Regions from separate parts of the Pseudomonas chaetocerotis genome, predicted to be linked through region 1. Evidence: riboswitches for the same ligand, from Rfam matches in the RefSeq annotation. Region 1 holds a riboswitch; the other holds the start of a gene.
What was found. A riboswitch is a leader RNA that binds a small molecule or an ion and turns the genes downstream of it on or off. The one in region 1 is predicted to bind cobalamin.
Positions count from the first base shown of each region.

Region 2: it holds a riboswitch for cobalamin, as region 1 does, so the genes downstream of both, cobG (precorrin-3B synthase) here and H3221_RS07285 (energy-coupling factor ABC transporter permease) in region 1, are expected to answer to the same signal.

Region 1 is NZ_JACFYX020000003.1:213,667-220,784, forward strand. Features, by position in the region: gene H3221_RS07270 (threonine dehydratase) at 1-635, shown strand, start outside; gene amn (AMP nucleosidase) at 637-2,169, opposite strand; gene H3221_RS07280 (hypothetical protein) at 2,237-2,965, shown strand; gene H3221_RS07285 (energy-coupling factor ABC transporter permease) at 3,110-3,790, opposite strand; cobalamin riboswitch at 3,844-4,046, opposite strand; gene H3221_RS07290 (acyl-CoA dehydrogenase family protein) at 4,099-5,748, opposite strand; gene H3221_RS07295 (TetR/AcrR family transcriptional regulator) at 5,745-6,386, opposite strand; gene H3221_RS07300 (hybrid sensor histidine kinase/response regulator) at 6,612-7,118, opposite strand, start outside.
Region 2 is NZ_JACFYX020000002.1:151,228-158,345, forward strand. Features, by position in the region: gene H3221_RS04670 (cobalt-precorrin-6A reductase) at 1-211, opposite strand, end outside; gene cbiE (precorrin-6y C5,15-methyltransferase (decarboxylating) subunit CbiE) at 208-1,410, opposite strand; cobalamin riboswitch at 1,661-1,858, shown strand; gene cobG (precorrin-3B synthase) at 1,951-3,285, shown strand; gene H3221_RS04685 (precorrin-8X methylmutase) at 3,278-3,904, shown strand; gene H3221_RS04690 (precorrin-2 C(20)-methyltransferase) at 3,904-4,644, shown strand; gene cobJ (precorrin-3B C(17)-methyltransferase) at 4,804-6,453, shown strand; gene H3221_RS04700 (AraC family transcriptional regulator) at 6,600-7,118, shown strand, end outside.

The sequences.
Region 1 (7,118 bases):
CCCTCGGCGCCGAGGTGATCGAGCATGGTCGCGACTTCGACGAAGCGCGCGCCGAGGCCGCGCGCCTGGCCGAACGCGACGGCCTGCATTGGGTCCCGTCACTGCACGAGGACCTGGTGCGTGGCGTGGCAACCTACTCACTGGAACTGCTGGAGGCGGTGCCGGACCTGCGCCGGGTTTACGTGCCCATCGGCCTCGGCTCGGGCATCTGCGGGATGATCCGCACCCGCGACCTGCTTGGCCTCGACACCGAGATCGTCGGCGTGGTCGCCAGCGGCGCCGACGCCTATGCGCAGAGCTTCGAGCAGGGCCGCCTGGTGCAGACCGACCGCGCCGACACCCTGGCCGACGGCATGGCCTGCCGTCAGCCGCAGCAACTGGCGCTGGACATGATACGCGCTGGCGCCGCGCGCATCGTGCGGGTCGGCGATGAGGAAATCCGCACAGCCATCCGCACCTACCACGAGGACACCCACAACCTCGCTGAGGGTGCCGGTGCTGCGGCGTTGGCCGCGCTGATGCAAGAGCGCGAGCTCAATGCCGGTCAGCGCGTGGCCGTGGTGCTCAGCGGCGCCAACATAGACCGCGCCGCGCTGGCCGAACTGCTGCGTGACGAGGCGCCGGTCGCGGCCTGACTCAGCGGAACGGAGGCTCGTCGAAACTGCGCAGCTTGCGTGAGTGCAGCGAGTTGAGCTGGCTGCGCATCAGCTCCAGCGCCGCGATACCGATATGCAGGTGCTGGGTCACGGCGCGCTCGTAGAAGGCGCCAGCCGCGCCGGGCAGCTTGATCTCGCTGTGCAGGGGTTTGTCCGACACGCACAGCAGCGTGCCATAGGGCACCCGCAGGCGATAGCCTTGCGCGGCGATGGTGCCGCTTTCCATGTCCACCGCCACGGCGCGCGACAGGTTGATCAACGGCCGCTCCTGGGCCCAGCGCAGCTCCCAGTTGCGATCGTCGTAGGTCAGCACGGTGCCGGTGCGCAAGCGCTTCTTCAGCTCGTCGCCCTGCTCGCCGGTCACCAGTTTGGCGGCTTCCTGCAGCGCCTGCTGTACCTCGGCCAATGCCGGCAGCGGGATATGCGGCGGCAGTACGCGGTCGAGAATGCCGTCGCGGCGCATGTAGGCGTGGGCCAGCACGTAGTCGCCGATGGTCTGCGATTGGCGCAGGCCGCCGCAGTGGCCGATCATCAGCCAGCAATGCGGGCGCAGCACGGCCAGGTGGTCGGTGATGTTCTTGGCATTGGACGGACCGACGCCAATGTTGACCAGGGTGATGCCGTGGCCATCCTCAGCCTGCAGGTGGTAGGCCGGCATCTGGTAGCGGTGCCAGACCACGTTTTCGATGATCGCCTGCATCTCACCTTCGGCCATGCCGCGCTCGATCACCACGTTGCCCGGCAACACCATGCGGGTGAAACGCGAGTCGCCCACCAGCATGTCCAGGCCGTGGCGAATGAACTGATCGACGTAGCGGTGATAATTGGTCAGCAGGATCCACGGCTGCACATGGCGCCAGTCGCTGCCGGTGTAGTGCTGGATGCGCTTGAGGGAGAAGTCGGTGCGCGCCGCGTCGAACAGCGCCAGCGGCAGCGGATCGATGTTCTCCCAGTCGTACAGGCCATCGGCGGTGCCGTCGGTGGCAGCGGACAGGTCGGTGCTGGGGAATACGCGCGCCAACTCGGCGGCGGTTACGCCACTGCCAGCCAGCTCATCGCCACCCTCGACCACGTACGGGTAGGGAATGTTCTGCTGGCTGCGGCCGACTTCCACACGCAGGGTGAAGTCGTTCATCAGCGGGCTCAACTGCTCCAGCAAGTATTTGCGGAAGGCCGCCGGCTGGGTCACGGTGATGGCGTAGGTGCCCGGCACCTGCACCTTGGCGTAGGCGCGCACGGTGGTCGGCACCTCGCCCTGGCACAGGTAGGTCAGGCGCAATTCGGGATAACGGAACAGGCAGTGCTCGCTGGCATCGGGGCGGATGCGCTCCTTGAGGTAACGCTTGAGCGCCTGGCTCAACGCACCGGTGGCTTCCTGGTGCAGGGCGGCAAGACGGTCGACCGCCTCTTCGGGGGTGTGGGCAATGATGAAATCATCTGAGCAGGCTTTCACAGTGCATCTTCCTGACTGAACGTACGCCCCTATCTTGCCTGCATACGGTGACGAAAACATAGCGCGACAGCCCTCGCGCATCACTGCTAGCGACTAGGCTTGGATCAACTCGTCAGAGATCACCATCATGCCCCGTGCAATCGTTCTGCTGTTAGCCATGGTCTCATGCTCAAGCATTCAGGCCGGTGAACTCGACGGTCATTACCGAGCAACCCTCGACGGCCAGCCGAGCGAGCTGATCCTGCGCCAGAGCGACTCCGTGGTGGAAGGCGAGTATGTGGAAAGCCAGCGCCTGCGCCTGATCGTCAAAGGCCACTACGACGGCAAGCTGCTGCGTGCCGAAATCAGCGACCCACAGACCGGACTGCTACTGGCCAACATGAACGCCACCTATGCCAATGCCATGCTCAATACCAGCATCGCCGCGCGCGATCCACGCAACGGCGAAGTGTTAGAGCGCCAGGCTCTCTTTCAGCGTGAAGCGGTAGCCATAGCGGCGACGCCGTCCACTGCCGGCGCTCAGGAGCCGGCGCTTGTTGGCACCTGGGTACACGAGAAGATCATCAACAGCGGCGGCACCAACTTCGCCTCGTTCAACACCCTGATGACCCTGCAATTGAACGCCGATGGCAGCGTCACGCAGTGGGCTCGCTCGGTCGGCGGCGGCAACGACTGGAACTACGACAGCCCTGGCGAGGTGCAGTACAGCGGCCACTGGCGCAGCCAGGACGGCATGCTGATGGTGCGCCTGACAGGCACCGCCGACTATCAACCCGCCGCCTACTACCGCTTCAGCGACCCGTACCTGGTCACCGAAAGCAATACCGGCAAGATCATCTGGCAGCGCCGCCGTTAGCGTAACAGTCGCGCAGCGACGCCTTCCTTCATGCTCCTCTCCCTTTGGAAAAGGTGGCGCGAAGCGCCGGATGAGGGCAGGCATGCAGCACAGGCTTTCATCATCCAGAACGCTTCTTGGCGCATGACCGTCAGCGCGACGAGGTCAGGCTGGCTGGTGCAGACGCACGTTGAACAGCGGCCCCTGACTGAAACGCGACAGCGCCTTGGCACCGGCCAGCACGCCCAGGTCGATCAGCGGCTCGATCAGGATCACGCTCATGTAGGCCAGGCCGAAGCTGCCCACGGCCGCCAGGTTTTCGCTGGAGAAACCGTGGCCGTAAAAGGCCCAGAACGCCACCCAGGCGACGATGCCGCCCTGATAAGCGGTCGAAAGCGCCAGCGCCTGCTTGTAGGAAAGATCGATGTAGGCGGTGCCCGGCGCGACGATGCGCTTGGCCAGCAGGCTGATGCCCCACAGCGGGATCAACAGCGTGGTGACATTCATGCCGTACTGCGGCAGGTCGAACTGAGCGAACAGCAGTCCTTGCAGCAGCAGACCTGCCGCCAGGCCAATGCCCGCGGCACCGGCACCAAACAGCAGGAGCAGGGTCGAACCGAGGATCAGATGCACCTCGGAAACGCCCACCGCATGATGCGGGAACACTTCGAAAAAGCAGAACACCAGGGCGGTGGTCAGCAGGCTGCGGAGCGCCAGGGCAGCGACACCGCCGTTGTTGCGTACGCTGTCCTGGGCGAGTTTGGCGGTCAGGCCGAAGGCAGTGACGGCCGTTGCGTAGCTAAGCAGGATCTTGGCGCCTTCGACGACGTCCGGTTCGATATGCATGCGAGTTCCTTTGCCGCGCCCACCGCGCGACGATTCGGATGAGGGAGTGGGCGAAACGCCCGTTGTCGATGGCAGGTCTCCTGGCTCACGGCTTGGCACTCCGCCCGCCTTCCCGACCGAAGTCAGTGGCATCAGGGCATCGTTCGCCGCTTACAGTTGCGGGGGCAGCCAGGGCATTGGCGAGATTCGCCGCACCCTGTTCCCTTTTCATCCGCGCCACAGGCGTGCACGCAGAACCATCGGCCGCAAGATTACTCGCCTGCCCGGCTAAAAAACAGCGCGCCAGGCAATCCGCCCTCGGCACTCGCTCAGGGCAGATGGGGCGTGCTGCGCGCCAGCAGCGCCTCGACGTCAACACCGCGCGGCAGCGTGCCATAGACGCGGCCGCGACCTTCCAGGCGGCTGGCGATGAAAGCGTCGGACACATTGGCATTGCCTGCCTCCAGCAGCAGCTTGGCCTGCAACGCCACGGCCATGTCTTCGGTAAGCTGGCGGGCGCGGTAATGGATGTCGGAGGTATCGGAAAAATCGGCCTTCAGCCGCTGGATATGCGCCTTCAGGCGAACATCGCCGTGGCCATCACCCAGCTCGGCGAACAGCGCGTCGAGCACGCCGGGCTCCTTGGACATGGCACGCAGCACGTCCAGGCACTGCACGTTGCCCGAGCCTTCCCAGATCGAGTTGACCGGCGCTTCACGATACAGGCGCGGCATGATGGTTTCCTCGACGTAGCCAGCGCCGCCCATGCATTCGCTGGCCTCGTAGATCATTTCCGGCGCGCGCTTGCAGATCCAGTACTTGCCCACGGCAGTAACCAGACGGGCAAACTTGTCTTCCTGCTCATCATGCTGATGGTCGAGCGCGCGGCCCATGCGCATGCACAGCGCCAGCGCGGCTTCGCTCTCCAGCGCCAGGTCGGCGAGCACGTTCTGCATCAACGGCTGGTCGGCGAGCAGCTTGCCACCCACCTGGCGATGCGCGCAGTGGTGCGCGGCCTGGGTCAACGCCTGGCGCATCAGGCTGCTGGAGCCGACCATGCAATCGAAGCGGGTCATGGCCACCATCTCGATGATGGTCGGCACGCCGCGCCCTTCCTCACCGAGCATCCAGGCGAAAGCGCCTCGGTATTCCACCTCGCTGGAGGCGTTGGCCCAGTTGCCCAGCTTGTTCTTCAGTCGCTGGATGTAGAACGCGTTGCGCGTGCCATCCGGCCGGTGACGCGGCAGCAGAAAGCACGACAGGCCCTTGTCGGTGTACGCCAGGGTGAGAAAGGCGTCGCACATCGGCGCCGAGCAGAACCATTTGTGCCCCACCAGTTCATAGCCCTGTCCCGGCCCGCCAAGACCGATGGGATAGGCCCGTGTGGTATTCGCGCGTACATCGGTGCCGCCCTGCTTCTCGGTCATGGCCATGCCAATGGTGACGCCGGACTTCTGCTCCATCGGCAGGTTGCGCGGGTCGTACTCGGTGGCGAGGATCTTCGGCAGCCACTGCTCGGCCACGTTGGGTTGCAGGCGGATGGCCGGCACAGCGGCGAAGGTCATGGTCAGCGGACAGCCGCTGGCCGCTTCGGCCTGGCTGTGCATATAGGTCAGCCCGGCGCGGGCGACATGAGCGCCGGCGCGCGGATCTGTCCAGGGCAGCGATGGCAAGCCGTGCTCGACCGCCGTGCGCATCAGCTCGTGGTAGGCCGGATGAAACTCGACTAGGTCGATACGGTTGCCGTAGCGGTCGTGGCTTTTGAACACCGGTTTGTTCTCGTTGGCGAGAAAGCCGGCCTGCATCAGGGTACCGCCTGCCAGGGCGCCATAAGCGCTCAAGCGTTCATCCGCCCAGGCGCCGTCGTAGCGGCGAATCCACTCCTGCAACGGCAGGTCGAGGCGATAGAGATTGGCGCCGTCCAAGCTTGGCACCTGATTGAACACTTCATGGGTTTCGGCGTGCAGACTGGGTTTCATCGCGCGAGCTCCTTGGCGCCGACGGCGCGCAGGCAGAAGGTGGCAAGGCTGGCGCTGACCTGCGCCAGCTCCAGAGTGGGTTGGCCCGCTTCGCGAGCGGCGCGGGCAGGTGGCGACAGCGGACCGACCAGCGCTTCGGCAATGGCGCCGACCAGACAGGCCGCCATCAGGCCGATCGGCTCGACTCGAAACTCGCCGGCAGCGGCGCCCTCCTCCAGCAGGTCACTGAACAGTTCGGCGTAGGCTTCGCGATAGAGCAGGCGCTGCTCGTCGACTTCGGGTTCGACCGGCTCGGCGATCAGCGCAAAGGCCAGGCGGCGGCTATGCCAGGCGCGGGCGGCGAACTGCTCGAGGCCGATGCGCAGGCGCTCGCTGGGGCGGCCCGGCCCGCGCAAGGCGGCGGCCAGGGCATCTACCTCACGCTGACTGGCGCTGGCGAAGACTTCGGCGGCCAGTTCACCCTTGCTGCGAAAGTGGCGGTACAGACTACCGGTGGCGATGCCGACATCGTCGGCCAGCGCCTGCATGGTCAGAGCGGCGAAACCACCCTCGGCAACGCGCAGCAGGGCGCAGTCGAGAATACGCGCGCGCAACGCCTGGTCGCGGTCGAGTCGAGCTTCGGTGGTGCGATAAGCCATGATCTGAATCCTGATTCATCTGCGCTCAGTGAATCAGGATTCAGACCATGGCTAAAGGGACGATACGGCCAAATCTGCCGCCGAATCGGGAATCGGGTGGCTCGTGCAATGCGGCACGTGCAGGAGTCTGCTGGCTGGCGGGTATCGATCACGCCGGAGCAAGGCATCGCCGGCAAGCCAGCGTCTACAGGGCGGAGCGGCTACATCACACCCGACGAAGACGCGTCAGACCGGAGCGGCGCCACCGGAAACCGTCGCCGGGCGGCACAGCACCCAGTCATGCAGCAGCACGCGCAACTCGTCGAACTTCACCGGCTTCGCCAGGTAGTCGCTCATACCCGCAGCCAGACAGCGCTCGCGGTCGCCACTGTGACTGTGCGCAGTGATCGCCAGCACCGGCAACTCGGCGCAGCCCGGCAGGGCGCGCAGTGCGCGACAGGTGGCAAAACCGTCCATCACCGGCATCTGGCAGTCGAGCAGCACCGCATCCACCGCCTCGCCGCGCAGCAACTCCAGCGCCTCGGCACCGTTGTCGGCAGTGCGCACACGGTAGCCGAGCTTGAGCAACATGCCGCGGGTCACCAGCTGGTTGATCGCATTGTCCTCGACGATCAGTACCGTGCATTGCTGTGCCTGGCGCTGCAGCGCGCCACCCAGTGGCCGTGCCGGGCGTACATCGCTGGCCTGTGGTTGCAGCGGCAGAGTCAGCGGCACATCGAGGCGAAAACGACT
Region 2 (7,118 bases), on a different contig from region 1:
GGGTCAGATCCAGAAGCAGCTCGATGCCTTCAGCCGCGATAAAGGCAGCCAGCCGCTCGGCGCCGCCAAAGCCCCCGACGCGCACGCGGCACGGCAGGTCATCCGGCACTCGCCCCAGACCGGCCAGGCTGTAGACCGTCTCAGGCCCCAGACGACGCGCCAGGCGCAGCGCCTCGGTGGTGCCGCCGAGCAGCAGGATGCGCGTAATCATGGCTTGCGCACCGCCAGCAGAGTGATCGGCAGTGCCGCGCGCCAGGTATCGAAGCCGCCCAACGGCTGTGCCTGGGCCACAGTGAGCCGCAGCAGCTCGCCGCCCTGCTGTTCGCGGAAGGCCACCAGCGCCATCTCGCTCTGAAGGGTCACGGCATTGGCCAGCAGGCGCCCGCCCGGCTTGAGCGCAGCCCAGCACTGCTCCAGCAGGCCGGGCACAGTGACGCCGCCACCGATGAAGATGGCATCCGGCGTCGGCAGTCCGGCCAGCACCTCGGGCGCATGCCCGGCGACCAGTTGCAGCCCGGGTACGCCGAAAACGTCGCGGTTGTGGCGGATATGCGCCTGACGCCCTTCGTTGGCCTCGATGGCGATGGCGCGGCAGGCTGGGTGCGCGCGCATCCATTCGATGCCGATGGAGCCGCAACCGGCGCCAACGTCCCACAGCAGCTCGCCGGGCAGCGGCGCCAGGCGCGCCAGGGTCACTGCGCGCACGTCGCGCTTGGTCAGTTGCCCGTCGTGGCGATAGGCCTCGTCCGGCAGACCGCAGGTCGGCGGCAGCAGTTGCGCTTCGGCGTCAGCCAGGCAGTCCACGGCCAGCAGGTTGAGATCGGCGCCACGCGGCAGGTTCCAGCTCGCGGCCAGGCCATCGAGGCGGCGCTCGTCAGACCCGCCAAGGTGCTCCAGCAGGGTCAAGCGGCTGGCGCCGAAACCGCGCGCACGCAGGGCTTCGGCAACCTGCGCGGGCGTGTCGCCATCGGCGCTCAATACCAGTAGGCGCGTGCCGGGATACAACCGGGCATTGAGCGTGGCCAGCGGACGGCCGACCAGTGACAGCACCTCCACCGCCTGCAATGGCCAGCCCAGGCGCGCCGCCGCCAGCGACACCGAGGATGGCGCGGGCAATACCCGCAACTCGTCGGCAGGCACCTGGCGCGCCAGACTGGCGCCGACGCCGTAGAACATCGGGTCACCACTGGCCAGCACGCACACCGCCTCGCCACGCCGCGCCAGCAGCGGCTCAAGGTCGAAGGGGCTGGGCCAGGTTTCCCGCTCGCCGCTGATGCACGGCGGCAGCAACGCCAGTTGGCGCGGCGCGCCGACGATGCGCGTGGCTGCCAGCAGCGCGCGGCGCGCGGCCTTGCCCAGGCCGGGATAGCCGTCTTCGCCGATACCGACCAGGGTCAACCAGGGTTTCATCCAATGTCCTCGCACAGGCCCGACGGACCGCCTGTCCGCGCTCCGGGCAAAGCGGGCATAATAGCGCCTTCGTCGGTGCCCTTTATAAGTGGGCCTAAGAGTCTGTTTACGATCTCGCGAGCTAGAGCCATGCAAGGCGCAACGACCAACGGGAGTAACAGCCAAAGGCTGGCCCGGAGGGTGAGCGCCAGCGAATAAAAGCAGGCGAGGAAGCGCAGTGTGCTGTAGCACATGAGCATTCCGAGTCTGCTTTTAACGCAGCAGGGCCGACGCGCCGCAGATCGTAGACAGGCTCGAAGAGGGAATCCGGAGCGATCACTGATCGCCACCGAGCTGCCCCCGCAACTGTAAACAGCGAGTCCAATGCAATCAGCCACTGGGTAACTGGGAAGGCGCGGCGGACGAAGACCTGTCAGCCAGGAGACCTGCCGACGAACGCTGGTCGCGAGTGCCAACATCGGGCGGGGTGTACCGATGCCATGAAGTCTCCTATGGGATTTCGCTGGTTAGGTCGCCGCGTCTTTGTTGCTGGTGAACCCTGTGCGCGACCGCTCCATCACTGTCGAATCAATCCTGCCCCGGGCCTCTGCCTGCCCCGGTCTGCTGCGCATCGTACCTGCGCTCGATGGCGGCATCTGCCGCATCAAGCTGCCCGGCGGCGTGCTGAACAGTGCCCAGGCGCGGGCGATTGCCGAAGCTGCGCGGCTACATGCCAGCGGCGTGCTGGAGCTGACCAACCGCAGCAACCTGCAGATTCGTGGCGTGCTCCCCGGCCGGGAAGGTGCACTGATCGATGCACTGCTGAGCGCCGGACTCGGCCCGCGCGTGGCCGCCGCTGACGATGTGCGCAACCTGCTGCTCAGCCCTGCTGCCGGCTTCGATCCGCAGGCGCGAGTGGACGTGCGCCCGCTGGCCAACCAGTTGCTCGACCTGCTGCAGGACACTCCAGCGCTGCATGCCCTGTCGCCCAAGTTCGCGCTGCAACTGGACGGCGGCGAAGCCCTGGCCATGCGCGCACACCCCCACGACCTGTGGCTGGCCGCCGAGAATGAACGGCACCTGTTGCTGGGCCTGGCCGGCTGCCCCCTCGACACGCCATTGGCGCGAATCGAGGCGACCCAGGCGGTCACGCTGGTGCGCGAACTCCTGTTGCTGTTTCTCGAACTGGCGACTCCCGAGCAATCACGCATGCGCCAGTTGCTGACGCAGATCCCTGCCGACGAATTGCTGCAACGCCTGCAGGCACGTCTGGATTTCACCCTGCAGGCCCCACCGGCGTGGCAGCCTGCCGCAACGATCAAACACACGCCGGCAGGGATTTATCCACAGGCGCAGAATGGCCTGCACATGGTGTTGGCCGGTGCTCGGCTCGGTCGACTGCACGCCGAACAACTGCTGGCGCTGGCCGAGCTGAGCGAGCGCCACGGCGACGGCGAGCTGCGCCTGACACCCTGGCAAGGCGTACTGCTGGGCAATGTGCCCGAACCCGCCAGCCGTGAACTGCTGGCAGCACTGGGCGAACTGGGCCTGCTGACCCACGTCGACGAGCCGCTGCTTGGTCTGGTCGCCTGTACCGGCTCGGCCGCCTGCGCACGCGGCCTGGCCGACAGCAAGCACCATGCCCTGCACCTGGCCGACCTGCTGCGCGAAAGCGGCGCGCGACCACAGGTGCACCTCAGCGCCTGCCCGCGCAGTTGCGCCAGCGCCCGCGTGCAGCCCTACACCCTGCTGGCCAGCACGCCCGACCACTACCAGCTCTATCAACGCACGCCCGAGGCGCCCGGTTTCGGCCGTCTGCTGGTGCCCGCCATGACCATCGACGAGGCTGGCGCCTGGTTCGCCCGCCAACACTCCGCAGGAACACCCGATGCTTGATTACATCCGCGACGGCCAGGAAATCTACCGCCGCTCCTTCGCCACCATCCGCGCCGAAGCCAACCTCGATGGCATTCCCGCCGACCTGGAAAAACTGGCCGTGCGCGTGATCCACGCCTGCGGCATGGTCGATGTGGTGCAAGACCTGCGCTTCTCCCCCGGTGCTGGCGCTGCCGGCCGTGCGGCCCTGCTGGCTGGCGCGCCGATTCTCTGCGATGCACGCATGGTCGCGGAAGGCATTACCCGCCCACGCCTGCCGGCCAACAACCCGGTGATCTGCACCCTGCACGATGCCGGCGTGCCGGAGCTGGCCCGCGAAGTCGGCAATACCCGCTCGGCGGTGGCCCTGGAGCACTGGCGCGAACACCTGGGCGGCAGCGTGGTGGTGATCGGAAACGCGCCCACCGCGCTGTTCTACCTGCTGGAAATGCTCGACGCCGGCGCGCCGAAACCGGCGCTGATCATCGGCATGCCGGTGGGCTTCATCGGCGCCGCGGAATCCAAGGATGCCCTGGCCGAAGACAGCCGTGGCGTGCCTTACGTGATCGTCCGTGGTCGTCGTGGCGGCAGCGCCATGGCGGTAGCAGCGGTCAACGCCCTCGCCTCGGAGGTGGAGTGATGGCCGGTCGTCTGCTCGGCCTCGGTGTCGGTCCCGGCGACCCCGAGCTGCTTACCCTCAAGGCCCTGCGCCTGCTGAAAAGCGCACCCGTGGTGGCCTACTTCGTGGCCAAGGCCAAGCACAACGCCGGCCATGGCGGGAATGCTTTCGGCATCATCGAAGCGCATCTGGACGCCGCCCAGCAGCGCCTGCCGCTGGTCTACCCGGTGACCACCGAGAAGCTGGCCCCGCCGCTGTCCTACGAGGATGTGATCGCCGATTTCTACGACACCTGCGCCGAGCAGATCGCCCGCCTGCTGGACGCCGGCCAGGACGTGGCGGTGATCTGCGAGGGCGACCCGTTCTTCTACGGTTCCTACATGTACCTGCACGACCGCCTGGCCGGCCGGTATGAGGTGGAGGTGGTGCCCGGCGTGTGCTCCATGCTCGGCTGCGCCTCGGTACTCGGCACGCCGCTGGTGTATCGCAACCAGAGCTTGAGCGTGCTGTCCGGCGTGCTCCCGGAGGACGAGCTGGAACAGCGCCTGCGCGACGCCGAAGCCGCCGTGGTGATGAAGCTCGGGCGCAACTTCGACAAGGTGCGCCGGGTGCTGCGCAAGCTCGGCCTGGACCACCGCGCCCACTATGTCGAGCGCGCAACCATGGCCAGCCAGAAGATCGTCGCGCTGGACGAGGTGGAGCCGATGGATTCGCCGTATTTCTCGATGATCCTGGTGCCTGGCCAGAAATGGCGGGGGTGAAACCGTAGAGTGGATGACGCTTTTTTCATCCACCATCGCGGCGGTGGATGGGTGAAGCGTCATCCATCCTGCGCCCTACCGCAATTTGCTTGAACGTAGCCCGGATGCAATCCGGGACACCCATTCCCCGGATTGCATCCGGGCTACAGGATTTGCAGCATGAACATCGTCATCCTCGGCGCCAGAGCGCTGGCCACTGCACACCGCCTCCAGGCGCTTTATCCACAGGCCGTGATCCATGGCCTGCGCGGGCGCGCCGACGGCGCCGAGCGCCACTACGACGATTTCGGCGACACCCTGCGCGCCCTGTACCGTGCAGGCGAGCCGCTTGTGGCGCTGTGTGCCGCCGGCATCGTGATCCGCAGCCTCGCCCCGCTGCTCGCGGAAAAGGGCACCGAACCGCCGGTGCTGGCCCTGGCCGAAGACGGCAGTGCAGTGGTGCCGCTGCTCGGTGGCCTGGCCGGGGTCAATCGCCTGGCCCGCGAGATCGCCTCGCACCTGGGCGTGACGCCGGCCATCACCACCAGCGGCGAACTGCGCTTCGGCACCTGCCTGCTGGAGCCGCCAGCCGGCTATTCACTGGCCGACCTGCAGCAGGGCAAGCGCTTCGTCAGCGACCTGCTCGGCGGCGAGACGGTCCGCATCGAAGGCCAGGCGCCCTGGCTGGAGGCCGCGCAACTACCTGTGGATAAAGCCGCCTGTCGGGTTATCCACATCACCGCAGAAGCGCGCCCCGCGCAACCGGACGAGTTGCTGATCCACCCGCGCTGCGCCGCTGCGCTGATCGAACGCCCCGGTGCCGACCTGCTCGTCCGCCTGCAGCAGGCGCTGGCCGCCGCCAAGCTGGCGCCGCCAGCGCTGGCCGTTCTGCTCGCGGACAAAGGCTGGATGGCCAACGCCGAACTACACGCGACGGCACAGGAGCTGAAACTGCCGCTGCGCTTTATCCACAGCACATCCGCGCTGCCAGCCGAACATCATATTGGTGACGGCCTACGCCTGCTGCTGGACGAGCAGCCGCTGGATATCGAGCGCCTCGGCCAGCGCCGTGGACGCCTCAGCGTGGTTGGCCTCGGCCCCGGCGCCGCCGAACACATGACCCCCGCCGTGCGCCGCGCCCTCGACGAGGCCGAAGACCTCCTCGGTTACGACACCTACGTGAAGATGGCTGGCCCGCTGCGCGCGGATCAGTGCGCACACCCCAGTGACAACCGCGAGGAGCTGCAACGCGCCGCCCACGCCTTCGAGTTGGCCGCCAATGGCCGCCGGGTGGTGATGATTTCCTCGGGTGACCCCGGCGTTTTCGCCATGGCCGCCGCCGTGATGGAAGCGCTGGAAAGCCCGCAAAGCGACGCCTGGCAGGGCGTTGAACTGGAAGTGTTGCCGGGCGTCTCCGCCGCCCTGGCCACCGCCGCCAAGGCCGGCGCGCCGCTGGGTCATGACTTCTGCCTGATCTCGCTTTCCGACAACCTCAAACCCTGGGCAGTGATCGAAAAACGCCTGCAGCACGCCGCCATCGCCGACCTGGCCATGGCCTTCTACAACCCGATCTCCAGGGCCCGCCCCTGGCAGCTCGGCCGCGCCCTGGAGCTGCTGCGCCAGCACCGCGAACCGCAGACCCTGGTGGTGCTCGGTCGCGATATCGGCCGGCCCGCCGAAGCGCTGCGCAGCCTCACCCTCGGCGAGCTGACCCCGGAGATGGTCGACATGCGCACCCTGGTGATCATCGGTTCCAGCCAGACTCGCCGTTTCCCCCGCGCAGATGGCGGCGAGTGGGTCTACACGCCGCGCTGGTATCCCGATCTGTAGGAGCCCGCTTGCGGGCGATCCAGCACCGTCGAACACCTTGATCGCCGGCAAGCCAGCGCCTACGAAAGGCGCCTGCACAAACCTTCTAGTCCTGCTCGCCGAACGCGCTAAGCTCTGACGTTCACAGCACAAACGGGCAGCAGGCGATGAACGCGCAGTCATGGGTCGACCTCAAGCAGGATGCCGATACCGGTATTGAGGTGATCCGCGCGCATTTCGAGGGCCACGCCTACGATCCGCACTGGCACGACAGCTACCTGATCGGCTTCACCGAACAGGGCGTGCAGCAGTTTCACTGCCGCCGAGCGCTGTTCAGCAGCGTGCCGGGACAAACCTTCTTCCTCGAGCCCGGCGACATCCACGACGGCCATGCACCGACACCAGGCGGCTTCACCTACTCCACCCTCTATCTCGAGCCAGCCTGGCTGGAGCGCGCGCTGCCGGCGCTGTTCGAGCAGGCGCCCAGCGATTGCCTGCCCGGCGTACCACTCACCCAGCCGGACGACCCCGGCCTGCTGCCGTGCATCGCCAATGCCCTGCAGGCGCTGAGTGACGACGAGCCGCGCATGGTGCGCGACGCCGCACTGGATGCGCTGCTGGAGCGGATCTCGCGCAGCCTGCACTGGCGCCAGCGCCTGCCGGGCAACCCGCAGATCGCCAGCGTG